Regions from separate parts of the Leclercia sp. W6 genome, predicted to be linked through region 1. Evidence: predicted binding sites of a transcription regulator. Region 1 holds the regulator's gene; the other holds the start of a gene.
What was found. The regulator Fur, encoded in region 1, represses iron uptake genes when iron is present. The targets are predictions, from matches to a motif close to ATAATAATGAGAACNACTATCAA.
Positions count from the first base shown of each region.

Region 1 (10,156 bases):
GATCTGCGCACGCCGCTGACGGTGCTGTTCGGCCAGTCGGAGATCCTGACCCTCGACCTGGCGGCAGAAGGCTCCCGCCACGCTATCCAGGCCAGCGAGATCCGCCAGCACGTGCTGAACACCACCCGGCTGGTGAATAACCTGCTGGATATGGCGCGGATCCAGTCCGGCGGCTTTAACCTGAAAAAAGAGTGGCTGACGCTGGAAGAGGTCATCGGCAGCGCCTTAAAAACGCTGGAGCCGGGGCTAGGTGGTCGGCATATCGCGCTCGCGATGTCCGATCCCCTGGCGTTGATCCACGTTGACGGCCCGCTGTTCGAGCGGGTGCTGATTAATCTGCTGGAGAACGCCGCGAAATATGCGGGCAGCAGAGCGCAAATCGGCATTGACGCCAGCGTCACCCCCGAACAGTTGCAGCTGGAGGTGTGGGACTCCGGCCCGGGCATTCCGGCGGGTCAGGAAGAGGCTATCTTTGATAAGTTTGCCCGCGGGAATAAGGAGTCCGCCATTCCCGGCGTCGGGCTGGGGCTGGCTATCTGCCAGGCGATTGTTGAGGTGCACGGCGGCACCATTACCGCCCATAATCGCCCCGAAGGCGGGGCCGGGTTTTGTGTTACACTGCCGCTTGATGCGCCACCCGACCTGAATGAACTTCCAGAGGATTTGTGATTAACGTCCTGATTGTTGAAGATGAACTCGCCATCAGTCGTTTTCTGCGTGCCGCGCTGGAAGGTGAAGGGTTGCGCGTTCACGATGCCGGGACGCTGCAACGAGGCCTGATTGAAGCCGCCACCCGCAAGCCGGACCTGGTGATCCTCGATTTGGGCCTGCCGGACGGCGACGGCCTCGACTTTATCCGGGAGGTGCGCCAGTGGAGCCAGATGCCCATCATTGTTCTCTCGGCGCGTCTGGAGGAGACCGACAAAATTGCCGCACTTGATGCCGGTGCCGACGACTATCTCAGCAAGCCGTTTGGTATTGGCGAACTGCAGGCGCGTCTGCGCGTCGCCCTTCGCCGCCACGCGACCACCGCCCCCGTCGACCCGGTGTATACCTTTTCGGATATTCGTGTCGATCTGGCCTCGCGGCGTATTCAACGCGGTGAGGCTGAAATCCACCTGACCCCCATCGAGTTTCGCCTGCTGGCGGTGTTGCTCAACAATCACGGCAAAGTGCTCACCCAGCGCCAGCTGTTAAGTCAGGTCTGGGGACCGAATGCAGTGGAGCATAGTCACTACCTGCGCATCTATATGGGGCACCTTCGCCAGAAACTCGAAGCGGATCCCGCGCGTCCACAGCACCTGTTAACCGAAACAGGGATTGGCTACCGCTTTATGCTTTGAGCATAAAAAAGCCCGGTGGCGCTAGCGCTTACCGGGCCTTTAAGATCGAAGCAGTTGTAAGCCGGGCAAACGCAGTGCCGCCCGGCGCACAAATCGCAGTTATGCGTTTTTCAGCACTTCGCTGACAATCTCTACCGCTTCTTTCTCAATCTGCTGGCGGTGTTCCGCCCCAAGGAAGCTTTCGCAGTAAATCTTGTACGCATCTTCCGTACCGGATGGACGCGCCGCGAACCAGCCGTTCTCGGTCATCACCTTCAGGCCGCCAATTGAGGCACCGTTGCCCGGGGCCGCCGTCAGACGGGCGGTGATCGGGTCGCCTGCCAGGGTGCTGGCACTGACCATGTCAGGTGAGAGCTTAGAGAGCGCCGTTTTCTGTGCGGAGGTGGCAGAAGCCTGCAGACGGTTGTAACTCGGCGCACCGAAACGGGCGGCCAGCTCATCGTAGTGCTCCTGCGGGTTCTTACCGGTGACGGCAGTGATCTCCGCCGCCAGCAGGCACATGATGATACCGTCTTTGTCAGTAGACCACGGCGTACCGTCGAAGCGCAGGAAGGAAGCGCCCGCGCTCTCTTCGCCGCCAAAGCCGAAGCTGCCGTCGAACAGACCATCAACAAACCACTTAAAGCCCACCGGCACTTCCACCAGCTTACGGCCCAGGTCGTTAACCACACGGTCGATCATTGCGGAGGAGACGAGGGTTTTACCCACGGCAACCTCTGCGCCCCACTGTGGACGATGCTGGAACAGGTAGTTGATCGCCACCGCCAGATAGTGGTTTGGATTCATCAGGCCCGCAGGGGTGACGATACCGTGACGGTCGTAATCCGGGTCGTTGGCAAAGGCGAGGTCGAACTTGTCGCGCAGCGCCAGCAGGCCAGCCATCGCGCACTCGGAGGAGCAGTCCATACGGATCGCGCCATCTTTATCCAGGTGCATAAAGCGGAAAGTCTGATCGACATGATCGTTAACGATGGTCAGATCCAGCTTGTAGTGCTCCGCAATACGTTTCCAGTACTCAATACCGGAACCGCCGAGCGGATCAACACCCAGCTTCAGACCGGCTTTCTGGATCGCCGCCATATCGACGATATCTGCCAGCCCTTCAACGAACGGCTGCACCAGATCCTGCTCTTTCACGTGGCCGGAGGCCATCGCCTCGTCCAGAGAGATGCGCTTCACGCCTTTCAGGCCATCAGCTAGCAGTGCGTTGGCACGATCTTCCACCACTTTCGTGACGTTGGTGTCAGCCGGGCCGCCGTTGGGTGGGTTGTATTTGATGCCGCCATCTTCCGGCGGGTTGTGGGACGGCGTGATCACAATGCCGTCAGCCTGCGCGCCGCCCTTCTGGTTATGCACCAGGATGGCGTTAGAAACGGCAGGGGTCGGCGTATAGCCGTTGTTTTCCTGAATGATGACATCCACGCCGTTGGCCGCCAGCACTTCCAGTACGGAGATAAACGCTGGCTCTGACAGGGCGTGTGTATCCTTACCTACGTAACACGGACCGGTGACGCCGTTTTTGGCACGCTCTTCCGCGATGGCCTGAGCAATGGCCAGAATATGCGGCTCGTTAAAGCTATGGCGTACCGCACTGCCGCGGTGCCCGGATGTACCAAACTTAACTGCGTGTTCTGCGTTGCCCACTTCCGGCTTCAGCACGTAGTACTGCGCGGTAAGCTGGGCGACGTTAATCAAATCGCTCTGTTGTGCAGGTTGACCCGCACGATTGTGATTTGCCATTGCCTGGTCCTTCTGATGCAAGGGTTAGATAGTACCGCAAACCTTATCAATCAATTCCACCGGGAACTGCATCGACTGCATGATGTGTTCGATCATGCTGCGTTTACGTCCGGTATTGGTATTGGTGATCACCCAGTACGGTGTACCAGGGAGGTGCTTGGGTTTAGTTTGATTGCCATTCTGTAACAGCGTTTGCTCGTCACCCGCGAAATAGACGCGGGTGCGACCATGCAGTGACTCCGTCGCATCGGCAAACGCGTTGTTATCCAGTGAATAGAGTGTAGTCAGCACTAGCATAAAGCGGTTAACTGCTTTCTTCTGCTCAGCGTATTCGTCAGAAAGCAGCAGTTCGCGCATCGCACGCACTTTGTCTTTTACCTGCGTCAGCGGCTTTTCCTGGGCGACGGCAACGGGCTGGCGCGTCTCTTTGAGGGCCGGAGCGGCAGACTGCGAGGCGGCGGCCATTTTGAGCATGCGCCGTAAAATGTCGGACGCGCTCTCACCGATATGCCGCGTCTGGCTGGCGATATACTGATAGAGTTCGTCATCAACTTCGATTGTTTTCATCTTAATCCAGTGCGATATCTTATCTGAATACAAGTCGTTGGGAGTATAAGTTCAAAACCCAACAGCGGATAGCGTCAAGCCAGAATGGCGGCAAAAGTCAGAATTAACTGTTTCCTTGCAGCCGGGCGGCAGAATGGTCAACATGATACCCTAACCTGACATACGTAAAAAAAGAACTTTGCCATGAAATTGAATACCCGAGCGCAATCTGCACAATCGCCGCACAATAATTCTCCCATCGTCCTGGTGCATGGTCTGTTTGGTAGTCTGGATAATCTTGGCGTACTGGCACGGGATCTGGTGCAGGATCACGCGCTGCTGCAGGTGGATATGCGTAACCACGGCCTGTCGCCGCGCTCGCCGCAGATGACCTACGCCGATATGGCCCAGGATCTGCTGGATACGCTGAATGAGCATAATATTGAAAAAGCGATCCTGATTGGTCACTCCATGGGTGGCAAAGCGGTGATGGCGCTGACGGCGCTTGCGCCGGAGCGCATTGCGGGCCTGGTGGTGATCGACGTGGCGCCAGTGGATTACGACGTGCGCCGCCATGATGAGATCTTCGCCGCTATCAACGCCGTCACGGACGCTGGCGTCAGTACCCGCCAGCAGGCCGCAGCGGTCATGCGCGAACATCTTGATGAAGAAGGCGTGGTGCAGTTTCTGCTGAAATCCTTCGTCGACGGCGAGTGGCGCTTTAACGTGCCGGTGCTCTGGGATCAGTATGACCAGATCGTCGGCTGGCAGCCGGTACCGGCGTGGCCGCATCCGACGCTGTTTATTACCGGCGGCAACTCCCCGTACGTGACCGAAGCGTACCGTGATGCGCTGCTGGCGCAATTCCCCCAGGCGCGTGCGCATGTCATTGCCGGGGCCGGACACTGGGTACATGCCGAAAAACCGGACGCGGTGCTGCGCGCTATCCGTCGTTACCTCGCTGACACGGCAAATTGATTAAAAAGAGAGCGACTGGTCGCCTGCGGGCCTCCAGTCGTTGGCGTGCCGTTTTCGGTGATGTATGATGGCGCGCTTATCGCCCGGGCATTAGCAGGGTGTCTTGTTTCCCCCGAATTCTCAAAATCATGGCCAAAGAACACACGGACCGCACGACATTAGATCTGTTCGCGAATGAGCGTCGCCCGGGACGACCGAAAACCAATCCGCTTTCGCGTGATGAACAGCTGCGCATCAATAAGCGCAATCAGCTTAAACGCGATAAAAGCCGCGGGCTTAAACGCGTCGAGCTGAAACTGAACGCTGAAGCCGTCGATGCGCTGAACGAGCTGGCGAATGCTCGTGATATCAGCCGCAGTGAGCTGATTGAAGAGATGCTGATTTCGCAGCTCGAGAAATGGCACGGCAAAGCGTAAGTCAGAAAACTCCCCTTCTTATTGCTTTCATGTAGCACAGAGTGCAGTCCTGGGTGATTGCAGTTTCCGCAGGCTTCTCTGTTCTGCTATGATTGCCCTTATCCGTGGCTAAATTGCGCCACCATACCATTAAGTTTCAAGAGGTTATTTTACTCATGGCAATCATCGGCATTTTTTTTGGCAGCGACACGGGTAATACCGAAAATATCGCAAAAAACATTCAAAAACAGCTAGGTAAAGACGTTGCCGATGTGCATGACATTGCGAAAAGCAGCAAAGAAGATATCGAAGGTTACGATATTCTGCTGCTGGGCATCCCTACCTGGTACTACGGTGAAGCGCAGTGCGACTGGGACGACTTCTTCCCGTCTCTGGAAGAGATCGATTTCAACGGCAAACTGGTTGCCCTGTTCGGCTGTGGCGATCAGGAAGACTATGCCGAGTACTTCTGCGATGCTCTCGGCACCATTCGCGACATCATTGAGCCGCGCGGCGCCGTGATCGTTGGTCACTGGCCAACTGCTGGATACCACTTCGAAGCCTCAAAAGGTCTGGCCGATGATAATCACTTCGTGGGCCTCGCCATCGACGAAGATCGTCAGCCTGAACTGACCGCTGAGCGCGTAGAGAAATGGGTTAAGCAGGTTCGCGAAGAGCTGCATCTCGACGATATCCTCAACGCCTGAAATGCTGCGGCGCAACGTTGAAGTTGCGCCGCATTGATAGGTAATATCAATCAAAATAATTGCTACAAATTTTTAACTTTTCCTGCCATACCTGTACAATGATCCAGGTTCAAACGGGTCACCCTGTAACAAGTTTGTTGGCGGTACCACGTTTTTATAAGCATACTTTACTTGAGACTTGCAGTTTTCATTAGGTCATGGCAGTTCTATAATGAGACGCATTTCCCAGGTGCATTTTCTGTCACTTCTTCTTTAGAAGTGAATCGTTTAGCAACAGGACAGATTCCGCATGACTGACAACAACACCGCATTAAAGAAGGCCGGACTGAAAGTCACGCTTCCACGGTTAAAAATCCTGGAAGTGCTTCAGGGTCCGGATAACCATCATGTCAGTGCGGAAGACTTATACAAGCGTCTGATCGACATGGGCGAAGAGATTGGTCTGGCTACCGTTTACCGTGTACTGAACCAGTTCGACGATGCAGGCATCGTGACGCGTCACAATTTTGAAGGCGGGAAATCCGTATTTGAACTGACGCAGCAGCATCACCACGATCACCTGATTTGCCTGGATTGCGGCAAAGTGATCGAATTCAGCGACGACTCTATCGAATCACGTCAGCGTGAAATTGCCGCCCGTCACGGCATTCGTCTGACCAACCACAGTCTCTACCTGTATGGCCACTGTGCCGAAGGCGACTGCCGCGAAGATGACCACGCGCACGACGCGAAATAATTCATCCGCATACTCTGAGCCAACCTGACGGTTGGCTTTTTTTTGCCTGTCATTATGTAAAAAGCCCGGTGGCGCCTCACTGACACAGACCTACGCATTTGTAGGCCCGTGTCAGCGTAGCGCCATCGGGCGTGGCAAACAGCCGATTACTTGCTGTTGTTATTGCGGATCTCCTGCCAGATTTTATCGCAGTCTTTGGTCACGTCCTGATTGTTACCCGTTTTACGCGCCTGGATACAGGCCTGGTAATCCGCAACCCGAACGGTCTCTTGCGTCGCAAATTGCTCGTGCGCCTTCTCCTGGCGCAGCACGTCCAGCACGCTCTGGCAGGCTTCGATCTTCTCTGGCGACCCTTCAGCGGTATTGATACAGGCGCTGTAGGCCTCTTTCAGACGGGTATCTTCTTTCTGGGTCTGAGGTTGCGCGCAGGCGGTCAGTCCTGATGCCACCAGCGCGACCAGTACGATTTTTTTCAGCATAGCAGTCTCCGGTCGGCGGGGTTATCCCCCGCCGGATGTGTCATCAGAAGATGGTGAACGGGGCGATAACCATAAACTTCACGTCTCGCTCATCCTGGAAGATGTTGCCGTAACCGCCGCCGTAGCTTGGGATATCGGAATTGTTGTCATACTGCGTGAAGTGCAGTTTGAACATAGTTCCTTTCGCGCGACCATCCTGAAGGGTGTAGATCGCATCCAGACTGTAGGCCGACTCTTTAATCTTGTTAGAGGCAATATCTTCACGCTGGCCCGCGCTGTTGATCAGCCAGTCTGCCGGTTTTGCATCCCAGGCGTAAACATAAGACGCGCCCACACTCCAGCCTGCGAGGTTCCAGTTGCTCAGGTCATACATCGCGCCGAAGAAGACCGCTTTTTCGCCGTTGGCGTTGAAGTCGGAGCGGTTATCCCACCACACGTCCAGACGGCCGTTGGACGAAGCGTAGGTTGGGGTCATACGCTGCAGGAAGTAACCCTGCTGCCCTTCCGCCTTAACGTAAGTCCCTTCCAGACGTAAATCGACCTGCCCGACCTTATAACCCAGGGTCAGCGCCTGCAGCCATGCCGTGCCGTCGTAGATATCATTCACGGTGCCGCTGTCGGCTTTATCACGCGTGCCGTAGAACTGGTAGCTGGTCGAGAGCGGGCCGCCCACGATATCTAACTTGTAGCTGGCTTTGGCAAAATACTGATCGATGTAACCTTCGGCCTGACCAAAGGCGGCTTCCAGAATTAGGTTATTTTTGAAATCGTACTTCGCGCCAAAGGAGTGGAGATAATCGACGCGGGTTTTTCTGTCATTCTGATAGAACTTGTCCATCTCGAGGTGCCACGGCGCTTTGTACTCGTTGGTCCACATGTACGAGAAACTCAGCGCACCGCTGTCTCCGTAGTCAAAGTTGGCCCCGGCTTCGGCACCCTGATAGGTACCCGGCATAAAGCTCCAGTGCGGCGCTAGCAGGGTTTGACCGGTTGGCTGCAGCCAGCCGCCGCGGGCCCAGACCGGGCCGTATTTAAATTTAGCAGCCGCTTTATACAGGCTGATCCCGCTCTTATCGCCGGACCAGTCCTCTTTATAGGCTTTGTTGCTGGAGGAGAACGCAATTTCGTTCGGGTGGCCGCTGTCGCCATTTTCCGCCATTTCGATGGCTGTGAACGCAGCGAGATCAAGACCGAACATGTCGGCCACATAGCCCGACTGGAAATCAAGGTTGGCGTTCCAGGTGGAGTGAGCCAGGTTAGTTTCGTATTTGTCTGCTTCGACATTTTTGCGGTCACGTTCACGCTGCCAGTAATAAATACCGCCCGTGAGCGTGGAATCATCAATAAAACCTTCGGCCTGGGCTTTCGGAGAAACCATCCAGCCTGACATTGCTGTTACACCGGCAATAGCCAGCGCAAGCGCACTACGTTTGCCACTGAACGTACGCATAATTAATCCTCTTTGACGTATTTAAAGCGCCTTAAACGGCGAAAAACAAAAAAGTAAAAAATGGAGGTAACCAGAAATACCCGCTTACATCTCCTGTCTGTAGACTATTTTTCGCGACGCGAATTATCAATGCTTTTCAGCGATCAAAAGTCAGGATTATGACAAAGCGCACATATTTGATTGCTATTTGTAACAATCAAAACTGAAAAGAATTTTTAATTAAAATAATGCACGTAATTAGCGGGTTATTTTTAACAGACAGCTATTTAACGGCCAGTTCGATAGCTATTATCGTGAATTTGTGAAAGGGAAGAGAAAGCGAATCATTTTAAGAAATGGGATTAATTCGCAACGCGAACATATAGTCGGTTAATGGCTTGCTTGCGGGGCAAAAAAAACGCCGCTATGCGCGGCGTTTATCGAAAAATAATCAGTTACTCACCGACTTTCGTCCAGGTATCACGCAGACCGACGGTACGGTTAAACACCAGTTTGTCTGCAGTGGCGTAGCGGCTGTCGAGGCAGAAGTAACCTTCGCGCTCAAACTGGTACGCATGACCAGCAACAGCCTCTTTCAGGGATGGCTCTGCAAAGCCCTGCTTGATCACCAGCGACTCCGGGTTAATCACCTCCAGGAAGTCCTCAGCAGCACCCGGGTTTGGCACGCTGAAGAGGCGATCGTACAGACGGATTTCAACCGGCAGTGCATGAGCCGCGCTGACCCAGTGGATAACGCCCTTCACCTTGCGACCATCGGCAGGATCCTTGCTCAGGGTCTCGGCATCGTAGGTGCAGAAGATGGTGGTGATGTTGCCTTCAGCGTCTTTTTCAACACGCTCAGCTTTGATCACGTAGGCATTACGCAGGCGCACTTCTTTGCCCAGCACCAGACGTTTGTACTGCTTGTTCGCTTCTTCGCGGAAGTCGGCACGATCGATCCAGATCTCTGCGCTAAACGGCACCTCACGGCTGCCCATCTCCGGCTTGCTCGGATGGTTAGGCATGGTCACCAGCTCGCTTTCGCCCTGCGGGTAGTTTTCGATAACCAGCTTAACCGGATCGATAACCGCCATGGCGCGCGGCGCATTGTCGTTCAGATCTTCGCGAATGCAGGATTCCAGCGACGCCATCTCGATGGTGTTGTCCTGCTTGGTCACGCCGATGCGTTTGCAAAACTCGCGGATAGATGCTGCGGTATAACCACGACGACGCAGACCGGAGATGGTTGGCATACGCGGGTCATCCCAGCCTTCAACATGCTTGTCGGTCACCAGCAGGTTCAGCTTACGCTTGGACATCACGGTGTATTCCAGATTCAGACGAGAGAACTCGTACTGACGCGGATGTACCGGAATGGAGATGTTATCCAGCACCCAGTCATACAGGCGACGGTTGTCCTGGAACTCCAGCGTACATAAGGAGTGAGTAATGCCTTCCAGCGCATCGCTGATGCAGTGGGTGAAGTCGTACATCGGGTAGATGCACCATTTGCTGCCGGTCTGATGGTGATCGGCAAACTTAATGCGGTACAGCACCGGGTCACGCATCACGATAAACGGCGAGGCCATATCGATTTTAGCGCGCAGACAGGCTTTACCCTCTTCGAAGCCACCGGCACGCATTTTTTCAAACAGCGCCAGGTTCTCTTCCACGCTGCGATCGCGGTACGGGCTGTTTTTGCCCGGCGCGGTCAGCGTACCGCGGTATTCGCGGATTTCGTCAGCGGAAAGCTCGTCAACGTAGGCCAGACCTTTGTTGATCAGCTCTACGGCGTAAGCATAC
Region 1 covers NZ_CP031104.1:2,323,488-2,333,643, forward strand. Annotated here, with positions in the region: gene kdpD (two-component system sensor histidine kinase KdpD) at 1-669, shown strand, start outside; gene kdpE (two-component system response regulator KdpE) at 666-1,343, shown strand; gene pgm (phosphoglucomutase (alpha-D-glucose-1,6-bisphosphate-dependent)) at 1,443-3,083, opposite strand; gene seqA (replication initiation negative regulator SeqA) at 3,108-3,650, opposite strand; gene ybfF (esterase) at 3,834-4,607, shown strand; gene ybfE (LexA regulated protein) at 4,736-5,023, shown strand; gene fldA (flavodoxin FldA) at 5,179-5,709, shown strand; gene fur (ferric iron uptake transcriptional regulator) at 5,999-6,445, shown strand; gene chiQ (ChiQ/YbfN family lipoprotein) at 6,592-6,924, opposite strand; gene chiP (chitoporin) at 6,968-8,374, opposite strand; gene glnS (glutamine--tRNA ligase) at 8,809-10,156, opposite strand, start outside.

Region 2 (10,156 bases), 2.1 Mb from region 1:
GTGCCGCTGTCGCGTCTGACACCATTACTCAGCGGGATCATCACCCGCACCACCTATCTGGAGCTGTTAAGCGAGTTCCCGGGCGCGCTCAAGCACCTGATTTCCCTCTGCGCCGCCTCGCCAATGATCGCCAGCAAGCTGGCGCGCTATCCGCTGCTGCTGGATGAGCTGCTCGATCCCAACACCCTTTACCAGCCGACGGCGACCGACGCCTACCGGGACGAGCTGCGCCAGTATCTGCTGCGCGTGCCGGAGGAGGATGAGGAGCAGCAGCTGGAGGCGCTGCGTCAGTTTAAGCAGGCGCAGCTGCTGCGTGTGGCCGCCGCCGACATCGCCGGAACGCTGCCAGTGATGAAAGTGAGCGATCACTTAACCTGGCTGGCGGAGGCGATTATTGATGCCGTTGTCCATCAGGCGTGGGTGCAGATGGTGGCGCGTTACGGCCAGCCGAAGCACCTGGCCGATCGCGAAGGACGCGGCTTTGCGGTGGTGGGTTACGGCAAGCTGGGCGGCTGGGAGCTGGGCTACAGCTCCGATCTGGATCTCATTTTCCTTCACGACTGCCCGGTGGATGTGATGACCGACGGCGAGCGTGAGATCGACGGGCGTCAGTTCTACCTGCGCCTGGCCCAGCGAATCATGCACCTGTTCAGCACCCGCACATCGTCGGGCATTCTGTATGAAGTGGATGCCCGCCTGCGTCCGTCCGGGGCGGCGGGCATGCTGGTCTCTTCCACCGAGTCGTTCGCCGAGTATCAGAAGAACGAAGCCTGGACCTGGGAGCATCAGGCTCTGGTGCGCGCCCGGGTGGTCTATGGCGATCCGCAGCTTAAGGCGCAGTTTGATACCATTCGCCGCGACGTGCTGACCGCCATGCGCGAGGGCCCGACGCTGCAGACCGAGGTGCGCGAGATGCGTGAAAAAATGCGCGCTCACCTGGGGAATAAGCACCGGGATCGCTTTGATATTAAAGCTGACGAGGGCGGTATTACCGATATCGAATTTATCACCCAGTATCTGGTGCTGCGTGACGCCCACGCCAAACCGAAGCTGACCCGCTGGTCAGATAACGTGCGCATTCTGGAGCTGCTGGCGCAGAACGACATTATGGATGAGCAGGAGGCGCTGGCGCTCACCCGCGCTTACACCACGCTGCGCGATGAACTGCACCATCTGGCGTTGCAGGAGCAGCCCGGCCATCTGCCGCTCGACTGCTTTAACACCGAGCGGGAGCTGGTGCGCGCCTGCTGGCAGAAGTGGCTGGTGGAACCGTGCGTAACAAAACAAGTGTGATATTATCGCGCGCAAATTGTGAATCTTTCTGGAGTCAGGAATGAAAGTAACACTGCCAGAGTTTGAACGTGCTGGAGTTATGGTAGTTGGCGATGTGATGCTGGATCGCTACTGGTATGGGCCAACCAGCCGCATTTCCCCGGAAGCCCCGGTCCCGGTGGTGAAGGTGGATACCATTGAAGAGCGTCCTGGCGGCGCAGCAAACGTGGCGATGAACATTGCTTCTCTCGGCGCGCATTCGCGTCTGGTTGGTCTGACCGGCATCGATGATGCGGCGCGGGCGCTGAGCAAGACGCTGGCGGATGTGAACGTTAAATGTGATTTCGTTTCTGTTCCAACGCACCCGACCATTACTAAACTGCGCGTGCTGTCGCGCAACCAGCAGCTGATCCGCCTCGACTTTGAAGAGGGCTTTGAAGGCGTGGATCCGGAGCCGCTGCACGAGCGCATCAACCAGGCGCTGGGCAACATCGGGGCGCTGGTGCTCTCCGACTACGCCAAAGGGGCGCTGGCGAGCGTCCAGCAGATGATTAAGCTGGCGCGCGCTTCCGGTGTGCCGGTGCTGATCGACCCGAAAGGCACCGACTTTGAACGCTATCGCGGTGCGACGCTGCTGACGCCTAACCTCTCCGAATTTGAAGCAGTGGCGGGCAAATGCAAAACCGAAGATGAGATCGTTGAGCGCGGCATGAAGATCATCGCCGACTTCGACCTCTCCGCGCTGCTGGTGACCCGTTCCGAGCAGGGGATGACCCTGCTGCAACCGGGCAAAGCGCCGCTGCATATGCCAACCCAGGCGCAGGAAGTGTATGACGTCACCGGTGCGGGCGATACGGTGATTGGCGTGTTGGCGGCGACGCTGGCTGCCGGGAATACCCTCGAAGAGGCCTGCTACTTTGCCAACGCTGCCGCAGGCGTGGTGGTCGGCAAGCTGGGGACCTCAACCGTCTCTCCCATCGAGCTGGAAAACGCGGTGCGTGGGCGCGCCGAAACCGGTTTTGGCGTGATGAGTGAAGAAGAGCTGAAAGTGGCCGTTGCCGCCGCGCGTAAGCGTGGTGAGAAAGTGGTGATGACCAACGGCGTGTTCGACATTCTGCACGCGGGCCACGTCTCTTATCTTGCCAACGCGCGCAAGCTGGGCGACCGCCTGATTGTGGCGGTGAACAGCGATGCCTCCACTAAACGGCTGAAAGGCGAAACCCGTCCGGTGAACCCGCTTGAGCAGCGCATGATTGTGCTTGGCGCGCTGGAAGCGGTGGACTGGGTGGTCTCCTTCGAAGAGGATACCCCGCAGCGTCTGATTGCCGGGATCCTGCCGGACCTGCTGGTGAAAGGCGGTGACTACAAGCCTGAACAGATCGCAGGTAGCGAAGAGGTGTGGGCCAACGGCGGTGAAGTGATGGTGCTCAATTTTGAGGACGGGTGTTCAACCACCAACATCATTAAAAAGATTCAGAAAGATAGCGAGAAATAAAAAACGGGCCGAAAGGCCCGTTTTTTTGCGGTGAATTATTCCACGTTATCTACCGGTGGGATCGCTGGCGCCGGTTTCACTTCGTCGACAACGTTGCGGTTTTCCAGCTCGGTGAGACGCTGCTCCAGCAGGGCAATCTTCTCACGGGTGCGCAGCAGAACCTGCGTCTGCACGTCAAATTCTTCACGGCTGACCAGATCCAGACGCATCAGCTGCGCCTGCAGCACCTGGCGGATCTTCTTCTCAACATCATCACCAAACTCACGTACGCCTTTTGGCATGGATTCATGGACCTGGCGGGCAAGTTGTTCAATTTTTTTTGGGTCGATCATCATAGTTCCCTTGAAGTAAAGATGTTTAGAATCATTGTAGCGCGTTACGGGGATCCTTAAACCAGAATTGTGTGAAGCTTATGCGTTGCCGAACATAATCATTAGCGTTATAGTTATCCCGCTTATTCTCAGGGCGGGGCGAAATTCCCCACCGGCGGTAAATCAACACCATGTTGAAAGCCCGCGAGCGCTTTGGGTGCACACTCAAAGGTCAGCAGATCCGGTGTAATTCCGGGGCCGACGGTTAAAGTCCGGATGGGAGAGAGTAACGAACCAGTCGGGCGAGGCCCGCTCACGTTATTTTTTTGCCGTACTCCGGCGCTCCTAAGACTGCCCTGATTCTGGTAACCATAATTTTAATGAGGTTTTTTTACCATGAATCAGACGCTCCTTTCCTCTTTCGGTACCTCTACTGACCGTGTTGAGCAGGCGCTTGCTGCGCTTCGCGAAGGCCGCGGCGTGATGGTGCTTGACGATGAAGACCGTGAAAACGAAGGCGATATGATTTTCGCCGCCGAAACCATGACCGTTGAGCAGATGGCGCTGACCATCCGTCACGGCAGCGGTATTGTTTGCCTGTGTATCACCGAAGATCGCCGTAAACAGCTGGAACTGCCTATGATGGTAGAGAACAACACCAGCGCCTTCGGCACCGGTTTTACCGTCACCATCGAAGCCGCCAGCGGCGTGACCACCGGTGTCTCTGCCGCTGACCGCGTCACCACCGTGCGTGCCGCCATTGCCGACGGTGCAAAACCTTCTGACCTGAACCGTCCGGGCCATGTCTTCCCGCTGCGCGCGCAGCCGGGCGGCGTGTTGACTCGCGGCGGCCACACCGAAGCCACTATCGATCTGGTCACGCTGGCCGGTTTCAAACCCGCCGGTGTGCTCTGTGAACTGACCAATGATGATGGCTCTATGGCCCGCGCGCCGGAGTGCATCGACTTCGCGGTGAAACACAACATGGCTGTGGTCACCATTGAAGATCTGGTGGCGTATCGCCAGGCGCAAGAGCGCAAAGCCAGCTGATAACGCAGCATAAAAAACGCCGGGTTAACCCGGCGTTTTTTTTAACCTATTCCTGCCGTCTGGAGCAGCACCAGACTGAGTCCCATCACCGACATCCCGCACAGCACGCCGTAGCTGGGATTGTTATTCGGGTCGATCTCTTTGGCGAGCGGCATCAGCTCGTCCACCGACAGCGCCACCATAATCCCTGCCACCGCCGCCATAATCGCCGCCATCACCACGGGTGAAATCAGGCTGCCGAGGATCAACCACGCCAGCACCCCGCCGAGGATCTCTGCCATGCCGGAAATCCCTGCCCAGAAGACCGCCTTACGCTTAGAACCCGTTGCCGCATAGACCGGGCCTGCGACCGCCAGCCCCTCCGGGATATTGTGCAACGCCACCGCCAGCGCAATACCGAATCCTAACTCCAGGTTGTTACTGGCGGTCACATAGGTCGCAACGCCTTCCGGGAAGTTATGCAGGCTGATGCCCAGGGTCAGCAGCAGCGCGGTACGTCGCAGATTGCGGGGCAGGGGCTGACTCCCTTTCTGCATCAGATCCTGCGGGTGCGCGTGGGGCAGCATTCTGTCCAGTGCAAAGTAGCCCAGCAGGCCAAAGACAAACATCCCGTAGCCGAGCACCGGCGACATCCCTTCCGTGCCGAGTGCCGCGGGCAGCATCTCCATCAGAGAGATGAGCAACATGATCCCGGCGGCAAAGCCGAGCGAAAATGCCAGCACGCGGTTCGAGGGCTTCTGGCCCAGCACGCCGAGCAGGGCGCCGATAAAGGTGGCGGCGCCTGCGAGAATCGTCAGAATCAGAGGAACTGACATTCACCTCTCCTTATGATAATGATTATCATTCATATTAAAGGCTAAACGCGCGTAAAGCGAGCGGGTATAATCGCCTTTACAGATCCCTTACATTCAAATTTCCTGATGATCTTCATCATGGTTATCAGAGTTCATCTTATCCTGTTAACGGGTAAGGTAAAGCTATCAAATCGACAGCTTGTGTAAGGATATCATCATGACATCTTCTCGTATGCCAGCACTGTTTTTGGGCCACGGCAGCCCCATGAACGCGCTGGAGGATAACGTCTATACCCGCGCCTGGCGTCATCTGGGAGAGACGTTGCCGCGTCCGAAAGCGATCGTGGTGATTTCTGCACACTGGTTTACCCGTGGCACCGGCGTTACCGCGATGGAAACGCCGAAAACGATCCATGATTTTGGTGGCTTCCCGCAGGCGCTGTATGACACACACTATCCGGCACCGGGATCACCGGCGCTGGCGCAGCGGCTGGTAGAGCTGCTGGCGCCTCTCCCGGTCACCCTTGATAAAGAGGCGTGGGGCTTTGACCACGGCTCCTGGGGCGTGCTGATCAAGATGTACCCGGATGCCGACATCCCGATGGTGCAGCTGAGTATCGACAGCACCAAACCGGCGGCGTGGCACCTTGAGATGGGCCGTAAGCTCGCCGCGCTCCGTGACGAGGGCATCATGCTGATAGCCAGCGGTAACGTGGTGCACAACCTGCGCACCGCACGCTGGCATGGAGAAAACACGCCCTATCCGTGGGCAACGTCGTTTAACGATTACGTGAAAGCAAACCTGACCTGGCAGGGGCCGGCTGAAGAACATCCGCTGGTGAACTATCTGGCGCACGAAGGCGGCTCGCTCTCGAACCCGACGGCGGAACATTTCCTGCCGCTGCTCTATGTTCTGGGCGCGTGGGATGGTCAGGAGTCCGTTTCCACACCGGTGGATGGCATTGTGATGGGCAGTTTGAGTATGTTGTCAGTGCAGGTGGGGTAAAGTGCCCGGTGGCGCTGCGCTTACCGGGCCTACGGAGTTATGTAGGCCGGGTAAGGCGAAGCCGCCACCCGGCACCACAGGCTACTCCACGAAGATATGCGGATAGAACCGTGACAGATCCTGGGTGATCAACGCCCGATCTTCACGAATACCAATCCCGGCTGGCTGATCGTTGATCAGCCAGCTGCCGATCAGCATGTAGCTGTCGCCATACTTCGGTAACTGGCAGAACTGCTGGACGATCATCCCTTCTTCGCCATACGGACCTTCTACCGCTTCCACGGTGTTACCGTTTTCGATAATCGATACGTTGGCGCCTTCGCGGGAGAAAATCGGCTTTTTGACATACTTATCCATCTGCGGATGGTCATCTTCCGCGAAGTAAGCGGGCAGCAGATTTGGATGGCCCGGGAACATCTCCCACAGCAGCGGCAACAGGGCTTTGTTGGAGATAATGCTCTTCCAGGCCGGCTCCAGCCAGCGCACGCCCGCATCTTCCAGCTTGGTGGAGAAGACTTCGCGCAGCATGTATTCCCACGGATAGAGCTTGAACAGGTTACTGATTACCTGGTCCTGCAGATCGGTGAACTGGCCTTTTTCACCCAGCCCGATATCTTCTATATAGAGGAATTCAGTGGCGACTTCGGCTTCGGCAGCGCAGTCCTGCAGATACTGTACTGTGCCGCGATCTTCGACCGTGTCGCGACAGCAGGCAAAGTGCAGCAGGTTAAAGCCGTGCTGTTCACGCAGCTCAGTGAAACGCGCGATCAGCTTTTCCTGCAGGCTGTTGAACTGGTCACTGCCTTCCGGCAGACGGCCTGCGTTCTGCTGATCTTCCAGCCAGATCCACTGGAAGAAGGCCGCTTCATACAGGGAGGTTGGTGTATCGGCGTTGTTCTCAAGCAGCTTCGGCTCGCCGGTGCCATCCCACGCCAGATCGAGGCGGGAGTAGAGCGACGGCTGATGGGTCTGCCATGACTGACGCACAAAGCCCCAGGTGTGCTTCGGAATGCGGAATTTGGTCAGCAGCTCATCGCTGGCGATCACCTTTTCCACCACCTTCAGGCACATCTGATGCAGCTCCGCCGTCACCTCTTCCAGTTTTTCAACCTGGGCGAGGGTCAGCTTGTAGTAGGCATCTTCACACCAGTACGGCTCGCCGTACATGGTGTGGAAGTTGAAACCATATTCGGTGGCTTTTTCGCGCCAGTCCGGGCGCTCAACAATACTGACTCGTTCCATTATCAGCCGCCCATTGAGCGCGTTGAGGTGCCGGTCGCGCTGCGCTGCATGGTGTTCTGTTTGGCAACAGACTCACCAAAGCCGCCGCGGGTAACGGTGCTGGTGGTCGCCGGTTTTGGCGCCATGGCGGTCTTAGGTACGTTCATGGTGCGGCCAGGCTGTGCGGCACCATAACCTTTGCCGCTGGCATCGGTATACTGACCGTAAGCCGGGCTGGCCGGGTTCTTCGAGCTGAACAGCGGTTGCTGTTGATAGCCCGCGCCGCCGCCCATCAGACGGCCCATCATGTAACCGGCCATGAGCGGCATCCAGAAACTGCCGCTGGATTGCGCCTGTGCCTGGTTTTCTGGCGCTGTGCCCGCCTGGGCAGGAGCAGGAGCCTGCTGGCACTGGCCTTCGCCAAATTCCGCTACGCAGTCTTCACGGCTGGCATATTTCGGCGCGGTACGTTCGGCCTCTTTCAGGGCATTGTTGTAGGCGGTGGTACACTCTGCCTTGTTGCCGGTGGCGGAGGCACAGTCATCGGCATTCTGATAGAGCGAAACCGTTTCGTCGCTTTGCTCACAGCCTGCCAGCATAAACACGGCGCCCAGCGCCAGGGCGACAGGAGTGAGGTGACGCGCGTTCCAGCTTTTGCGGAACGTGGCGTGATTAATGGATTTTGTCCGTTTCATGATCGTCTTCCAGGACCCAGTGGTAAAACACAGAAAATAACGCTCAGAATAGAGGATGAGTGGTGGAAATTGAAGCGATGGGGGCGAAACTGGGGGATCTTTACGTTGGCTTACGTTTTTTTGTCGGACAGCGCGATAATACCCGGCCAGGATAGCCCTGGCCGGGTAACAGCATTAGTTGCTGGTGGTACGCGCAGCGGCGGCGGTTAAGCCATCAGCAGAGGCGGCCTGCTGTGGATTTTCCGGGGCCACAACCTCTGGAGTCGTGGAGATAGGTTTACCCAGGGCGCCGTTCAGCGCCAGCAGATCCTGCTCGTTCAACGTACCCAGCGCTGACTTGATGTTCAGCTGGTTAATCAGGTAGTTGTAACGGGCGTTGGAGAGCTGTTGTTTGGCGTTGTAGAGCGTGGTGGTCGCATCCAGAACGTCAACAATGGTACGGGTACCCACCGAGTAACCGGCTTCCGATGCATCCAAAGAGCTCTGGGCAGAGACAACGGCCTGTTTGTAGGCGTTGATGCTGCTGATAGAGGCGTTCACGTTGTTGAAGGAGGAACGCACGGTCTGAACCACGCTGCGGTGCGCGCTTTCAAGCTGTTCGCTGGCACCGACAAAGTTGTACTGCGCCTGTTTAACCTGCGAATTGACCTGACCACCCTGATAGATCGGCAGGGAGAAGCTCAGACCAATTTTGTTCTGGCCGACATCGCTGTCGCTGTACTGACCACCCTGGGCACCGCTGGTTCTGGAGCCGCTATAGCTGGTATTCGACACGCTGGTAGAGGCGTTCAGGCTCAGGGTTGGCAGGTGGCCATCCTGTGCCTGGCGAATTTGCTCACGCGCCAGATCCTGGTTCAGACGGGCCTGCAGCAGGCTAAGGTTACGGTTTTCAGCTTCTTTCAGCAGGGCATTCACCGCCTGCGGCTTGTCAGTTTTGAAGCGTTCAACGTTCAGGGAAGCCAGTTGCGGGTAGTAGTTACCGGTGACCTGACGCAGCTCTTCAACGGCGTTATCCAGATCGTTACGCGCGGTCACTTCGTTCGCCAGCACGCTGTCGTATTGTGAACGGGCGTTCTGCACGTCGGTGATCGCGACCAGACCCACGTTGAAACGCTGGGTGGTCTGATCGAGCTGACGGTAGATGGCTTGTTTCTGCGCTTCAATATAGGAGAGCGTATCGATGGCGCTCAGCACTCTGAAGTAGGCGGTAGCCGTGTTAAGGATCAGCGTCTGCTGGTCGGTCTGATAGGTGACATCCTGAATACCGGCTGCTTTTTCCTGCAGGCTCAGGGTACGCCATTTAGACATATCAAACAGCGTCTGGGTTAACTGGAGTGAACCGCTGGTCACGTTGGAGTCGATGCCATTCGCATCACGATAGCCGTTGTTATAGGTATAATCAGCACCTAAACCCAGCTGTGGTAATAATGGACTGCGTGCTTCATTAATTTTTTCAAATGCAGCGTCACGATCGGCAGCGGACTTGCGCAGTTCCGGGTTGCTCAGACGTGCCTGCTTATAAACCTGTATCAGGTCTTCTGCCTGACTCAACGCGCTGAAGCCCGTCAGGCTCAGGCCGATGAGGATGGGGAGCAATTTCTTCATTTGCTTTCCTTGTTGTGAAGCTTTGTTAGCGCTGATCTAATTAAAAAAATATCTACCGATTCTAGCAGACTTCGCCACTGCAAAAGGTTGGCGTTCCGTGCCATGCGGCAGTAACTTGCACCAATTTACCATACTGTTGTAGAAACCGCAGTTTAGCAGATTGGAATTTCACCTTAACGCCACCATAAATAACAGGACGCAAACATGGAAAAACCAGAGAAGATGCCAGTGACATTCACAAAAAACGATGTAGAAATTATTGCACGAGAAACGCTCTACAGCGGATTTTTTTCACTGGAATTATACCGTTTTCGCCATCGTCTGTTTAACGGCGAAATTAGTGGCGAAGTGCGGCGCGAAATTTTTGAGCGCGGGCATGCTGCAGTCTTGCTACCCTTTGACCCAGTGCGTGATGAAGTGGTACTGGTAGAGCAGATTCGCATTGCCGCGCTGGATACCAGCGAAAGCCCGTGGCTGCTGGAGATGGTGGCCGGGATGGTTGAATCAGGCGAGACCCCGGATGAGGTCGCCCGTCGCGAGGCGATGGAAGAGGCCGGGCTGATTGTTGGGCGTACAAAACCGATTTCGAATTATCTGGCAAGCCCTGGCGGCACCAGCGAGCGTTTATCGGTTCTGGTAGGCGAAGTGGACGCCACGACCGCGCAAGGGATTCACGGTCTGGTTGATGAAAACGAAGATATTCGTGT
Region 2 covers NZ_CP031104.1:4,464,392-4,474,547, forward strand. Annotated here, with positions in the region: gene glnE (bifunctional [glutamate--ammonia ligase]-adenylyl-L-tyrosine phosphorylase/[glutamate--ammonia-ligase] adenylyltransferase) at 1-1,293, shown strand, start outside; gene hldE (bifunctional D-glycero-beta-D-manno-heptose-7-phosphate kinase/D-glycero-beta-D-manno-heptose 1-phosphate adenylyltransferase HldE) at 1,334-2,767, shown strand; gene DVA43_RS21995 (accessory factor UbiK family protein) at 2,803-3,099, opposite strand; FMN riboswitch at 3,220-3,370, shown strand; gene ribB (3,4-dihydroxy-2-butanone-4-phosphate synthase) at 3,475-4,128, shown strand; gene zupT (zinc transporter ZupT) at 4,170-4,943, opposite strand; gene ygiD (4,5-DOPA dioxygenase extradiol) at 5,140-5,928, shown strand; gene DVA43_RS22015 (glutathionylspermidine synthase family protein) at 6,010-7,170, opposite strand; gene DVA43_RS22020 (DUF1190 family protein) at 7,173-7,844, opposite strand; gene tolC (outer membrane channel protein TolC) at 8,019-9,449, opposite strand; gene nudF (ADP-ribose diphosphatase) at 9,654-10,156, shown strand, end outside.
Region 2: zupT (zinc transporter ZupT) is a predicted target of Fur. The motif match lies at 4,950-4,972, and genes of this name have one in related genera.